One region of the Bradyrhizobium sp. STM 3561 genome, then DNA from elsewhere that is predicted to be linked to it. Evidence: predicted binding sites of a transcription regulator. Region 1 holds the regulator's gene; the other holds the start of a gene.

Region 1 (2,818 bases):
GACACGCTGGAGGCCACTTCCGCCGGCATCCGCCGCGCTCGCGAGAGCGGCGCCGACATCCTGATCACGACCGGTGGCGCATCGGTCGGTGATCACGATCTGGTTCAGCAGGCGCTGAAGGGCGAAGGCATCTCGATGGCGTTCTGGAAGATCGCGATTCGGCCCGGCAAGCCGATGATGCACGGACGGCTCGGCGCCATGCGCGTGATCGGCCTGCCCGGCAATCCCGTGTCATCATACGTGTGCGCCTTCCTGTTCATGGTGCCGCTGATTCGCGCCCTGTCAGGCCGTTCGGTGATTCATCATCGCCGCGAATGCGCCGTGCTGGGCCGCGATCTCGGGGCCAATGACCAGCGCGAGGATTATCTGCGTGCGCGACTGGAACTGCGCGGCGACGGCACGCTCGTCGCCCTTCCCGTCCGCCATCAGGACTCCTCTCTGCTTGCGAATCTCGCTGCGGCACAGGTACTTCTCGTACGCGCGCCGTTCGCGCCGAAGGCCGAGGCCGGCACGCCTTGCGAGGTGCTGCGGCTCCCCGTCTGAGCTGCACGGAACACGCATTCCGCGAGATTTGCCCCGTTCACCGTAAATTAAGCAGTTGCGGAACACATATCGAACATATAGTGTCCGTTCATGATTTGTTTCGAGGATGTAGCGGCTTATCGCTGAATTCATCGTCTCGGAATCGAACGACATCAACCGGGGGACTTTGGTCGAGATGTTGACGCGCAAACAATACGAGCTTCTGCGGTTCATCAGCGAACGTCTGAAGGAAAGCGGCGTGCCGCCGTCTTTCGACGAGATGAAGGATGCGCTCGACCTGCGCTCGAAGTCAGGCATTCATCGCCTGATCACTGCGCTCGAGGAGCGCGGCTTCATCCGCCGCCTGCCCAACCGCGCCCGCGCCATCGAGGTGATCAAGCTGCCCGAACTCCAGGCCGCTGCCGGCAATCGCCGCGGCTTCACGCCGAGCGTCATCGAGGGCAATCTCGGCAAGGTGCGCGCGAGCTCCAGCCCGCCTGTTGACGAGGGCGAGCGTCCCGTCGCGGTGCCCGTGATGGGCCGCATCGCGGCCGGCACGCCGATCGAGGCGTTGCAGACCCGCAGCCACACCATCAGCGTACCGCCCGACATGCTCGGCGCGGGCGAGCACTACGCTCTCGAAGTGCGCGGCGATTCGATGGTCGAGGCCGGCATCCTCGATGGCGACATGGCGCTGATCCAGCGCAACGAGAGCGCCGATACCGGCGACATCGTGGTGGCGCTGATCGATGACGAGGAGGCCACGCTCAAGCGCTTCCGCCGCCGCGGCGCCTCGATCGCACTCGAGCCAGCCAATGCCGCCTACGAGGTCCGCATTCTTCCGCCAAACCGCGTGAAGATTCAGGGCAAGCTGATCGGGCTCTACCGGAAGTACTGAGCGGTCTGCGGTCGTTGGACACCTCTTGGAGCGGATCATTTTCCGCTCTGGCTGGATGGTCTTTCCGGTTCTGCTCAGACTATCCGGTCCTTTTTCCGGTGCGAGATCCTCGGCACGCCGCACGAAGCAACATCGCTTCGCGGCCACAGCTTCGAGGAGACGCCACCCGCCAGATGTTTCATGGACAATCATTGCAGCGCTGATCGCAGCATCAGCGTCGCAGGCCATTGCCACACAGTCGCACCGCCATGTGCGCAAGCAATCGAGCCAGTACGAATTCGCGACGCGCGGAATGTGATGCGCAGCTCTCCGCAATCGAGCCGGCAATAAGCGAGCCGGTCAGCACCCGCGGGGCGCTGACATTGGCGCCGTTCGAATGCACAGGCGTCGGCTTTGTTCCTATCGAATCCGGGAAAGATAATGTGATCGCGGCTCGCGAAGCCCAGCCGCAGATTTGCCCACAACCGAGCAGAACGTTGTATGCTTCACCCTGATAGAGGCCTGCGCCTCCAAGAGAGGTGCGGCTTGCTATCTTCGCATGAGGAGCACCCGATGTGTGACTATAGCCTGCATGCCGTCGCGACGCGCCCTGCCGAAGTCGGCGAGACGATCGTCACGACAACCTTCCGCGGCACCTCGACACGCGGCTTCGCCTCTGAAGCCGATCTCTCCGTCGCGGTCTGCCTGCTGCCGGGAACGGAGCTCGCTTTCGCCGACAACGTTCGTTACGACAACCGCTGGATCTGGACGCGCACCGTCAACTCCCGCGTCGGCAAGTTCGGCAAGATCGATCCGCACATTCCCGATCGCCATCATGACGCGATCGAATTTCCCGACGGCAAGTACGTGCTGGTGACGCAGCTCGTCGAAGGCCAGCGCGCGACCGTGCTGCAACTGCCGGTGACCCAGCCGGTTGGCGAGCGCGAGCACAAGCCGCAGATCGTCGCCGAGACGAGGTCCACGATCACACGCCTGCCGATCGGCTGATCGTCGGCGCGCCCCCGGCCGATTTGTCGAGGGCCAGAACTTGAAATGCCATCGCCGGCTGAGGCCGGCGAGATGGTATGGTTTGCGTCCTGCAGAATCCCGCGCCTCCTCCGCATCGATCCTCAATCGTCAGCCTGCAAGTCGGCCTCCGATGGCGTTGCGTCCCGATTGCGGGGCACGGCCGTCTTCGGCGCAAGGCTGCCGTCGAAATCCCCCTCGCCGGCGCCGGCCGGCAGCCAAGGGCGGCTTGCGCCTCTCGCCCTCACCACCTGCACCGAGAAACCCTCTCCGTTTTGCGTCAGAGCCAGCGCGCCCTGACTGGCAAGGCGCGACCGATCGACCACCATCGCTGCGCAATCGGGCGGCGCGGGCCGCGCCGTCACCACCAACGCAGCGCGGCTGCAATCATCA
Region 2 (2,818 bases), 2.1 Mb from region 1:
GTCGTGTTCATCCTCGCAGAGGACAAGCAATCTTGAAGCGTGCGTGACGCGTGGAAATGCTTTGTTGGGAACTCCTGCGGCGAATAGCGGTTGGCTGCCTGCGTCAATTCAACTCAGGGAGTTTCCCGCATGAAGACGACCAAGCTCGCTCTCGCCGTAATGTTGGCAACCGGCCTAGCCGCCGCGCCGCTCGCCGCCCAGGCGAAGTCGCATAAGGCCAAGCACGGATCCTCGATGTCATCGTCGCAGACCACCGGCGCCAATACCAAGTCTACCCGGGGCGCTGATCCTTCCGGCCAAGGCGGCTCTGGTCCCGGCTCCGATCAGGGCGGCACCATGACGAACAAAGGCGGCATGACCAACACCAAATAGCCGCTCCCCGTAATCCATGGAGGGCTCCGCCACTGCGGGGCCCTTGCTCGACGCTCCGAGCTGTCAGGATTCGGCATCCACGCGCTTCCGGCACCCGGGACGCACGCTCAACGCCATCGCGGTTCGACGGGCAGTTGCGAGATCCGGTATGGGTCCTGCTCTTCCTCCGCCATACGCTTCCAAAGATCTCAGCGGCGTCCGATTGCGTGGACGGGATTGCCGACTGCCTTCACGGGACGAAGGCGCACCCGGTCGCGGACATCGGGCAGAACGTCGCTGCCACCAGCCGCCCTCCATTCGTCGATCAGGAGGTTGATTTTCCGGCGCAGATCCATCTGCGCCAGGGCCCTTTCTGTGCAGTCGTGATCGCGCTCGACGAGGTCGCGCACCGACGCCTCGACGTCGGCCATCTCAAGCCTCAAGGCTCTGATTTTACGTCGAATTTCATTAATTCTGTTGTCCATGCCTTGTTAGAACAAAATAAGAACATATAGTCAAGTCACGATTTCTGGACGGAGGCGAGAGGAGGAGAGACATGCAGGTTCAAGGTCAATACGATGCTAGGGCTTTCCTGAGCGAGCAGATGACACGAGCGCAGGGCCTCAGGCTGAAACGGCTGAGTGAAGAGGCCTATCAACCCGCCCAATACGCACGGGATCTGTCCTTCAGCGAGGCCGCACGGCGCATCCAGGCCCTCGAAGCGGAGATAGAGCTGGCGAATTCCTTCTAGGCAGCGGTTCGCGTTTGGAACATTGCATAGGCGCTCCCGGAACCATGGCCGTGCCGAATGGTTTTTCTTCGGCCAAGGGAGAACATACATGGCACGCAAGGCAAAGAAACGCCGTTACTCACGCAGCGCCGGCAGCGATGTCGAAGGCGAGATGCGGCGCTACAAGAAGGGCACCGCGAAGAGCGGCCGCGGGGGACGCGGCGGCCGCGTGAAGAGCCGCAAGCAAGCGATCGCAATCGGACTGTCGAAGGCACGCAAGAAGGGCAAGAAAGTCCCGAAGAAGGCGTCGAAGCGCAAGAGCGCCAAGAAGACCTCCAGGACGTCGTCGAAGAAGTCGTCGAAGCGCAAATCCAGCAAGCGCTGACGCTGATCAGTCTCAGATCATGCTCCCCGGCATGAAGCAGCGGATCGAAATCCCGAACGCAGTCTTCACCGGCCACACCATGGTGCGGCCTGCACGGTTCGGCTCGGTGATGACGGCTTCGTCCGGCACCTCGATCCACTGTCCATCGAGACGCACCCGGTAACGCCCGTTGTGCGACTCCCAGTCTGGATCGGCAACGGCGACCCCATCCGCATCCGAGCAGCACGGACCCAGATGGCTGCGCAGGCTGTCGAACCATGGCTTGAGGGGCGAGTCGGCGTAGCGGCCGTCGTCGCGCCCGAGCGCGTTTCCGTGCCAGAGCACCAATGGCGCCAGGAGCAGCGCACTCCTCAGCGAGAGCTTCAATCGATCCATGTCGGCACCGATCAAATGTGAACCACCGGCCAGTTCCATAAGGCGCCGGGAAGGTTCGAAGTTCCAGGCTTGCAACTGGGCTCCGCGGCTACGTCGCAGCAGAGCACAGAGGAACTGTGACCAGTGAACACGGCTTTTTCGGACGCACCGGGTCATCGTCCCTGCCGTTAACGAGAATGTTATCGGGCCTTGGCGAGCTTGATTGCGTATGCGAAAGGCGGCCCGATGGCCGCCTTTCTGGACTTGCGCCGGTCGAGCTTCGCCTTACACGAGCGGCACCGCGACGAAGCGGGTGGCATCCGCGCTTCTGACCTGCAACAGAACGCTGCGCTTGCCCGACGCTTTGGCCTGCGCCAGCTCCGAACGCATCTCGCCGACATTGCTGACCGCCTTGCCGCCGACATTGAGGATGACGTCACCGGTCTGGATGCCGCGCTGCGCCGCCGGCCCTTGCGGGTCAACCTCGGTGACGACGAGGCCCTTCTGGCCGGCGCCCTGCACCTCGCCGGCTGGAGCCAGACCAAGCCCGAGGCGCGGCGTACCGGCGCTCGGCTGCATCTTGCCGTCATCGGCCTTGTTCTCGGCCCGCTGTTCGTTCGGCAGCTCGCCGAGCGTCAGGGTCACCGTTTTGCTGTCGCCCTTGCGGAAGATATCGAGCTTCACGGACGTGCCCGGTGCCAAGGTGGCGATGGTGCGGGCGAGATCGCGGGAGTCCTTGATCGTGGTGCCATTGACGGCGGTGATGACGTCGCCCGCTTCGATGCCGGCCTTGGCCGCCGGGCTGCCGTCCTGCGGATTGTCGACGATGGCGCCGCGCGCCTGCTTCAGGCCGAGGCTGTCGGCGATCTCGGCCGTCACCGGCTGCACCTGAACGCCGAGCCAGCCGCGCGTCACCGCGCCCTTCTCCTTCAACTGCGCGACGACGAGCTTGGCGGTCGAAGCCGGAATGTCAAAGCCGATACCGACCGAGCCGCCCG

What was found. Region 1 encodes LexA, which represses DNA repair genes until DNA is damaged. Its sites were predicted from a motif close to TGTTCNNNNTGTGTTCNG; they were not measured.
Region 2: a site for LexA is predicted at 844-861, ahead of P6U28_RS04195 (DUF3072 domain-containing protein). Genes of this name have one in related genera too.

The regions. Positions count from the first base shown of each region.
Region 1 covers NZ_CP120695.1:3,110,213-3,113,030, forward strand. Annotated here, with positions in the region: gene glp (gephyrin-like molybdotransferase Glp) at 1-543, shown strand, start outside; gene lexA (transcriptional repressor LexA) at 719-1,420, shown strand; gene P6U28_RS14595 (hypothetical protein) at 1,973-2,407, shown strand; gene P6U28_RS14600 (ComEC/Rec2 family competence protein) at 2,530-2,818, opposite strand, start outside.
Region 2 covers NZ_CP120695.1:964,533-967,350, reverse strand. Annotated here, with positions in the region: gene P6U28_RS04210 (hypothetical protein) at 1-36, shown strand, start outside; gene P6U28_RS04205 (hypothetical protein) at 130-372, shown strand; gene P6U28_RS04200 (hypothetical protein) at 561-782, opposite strand; gene P6U28_RS04195 (DUF3072 domain-containing protein) at 908-1,102, shown strand; gene P6U28_RS04190 (DUF6496 domain-containing protein) at 1,191-1,466, shown strand; gene P6U28_RS04185 (hypothetical protein) at 1,479-1,841, opposite strand; gene P6U28_RS04180 (Do family serine endopeptidase) at 2,106-2,818, opposite strand, start outside.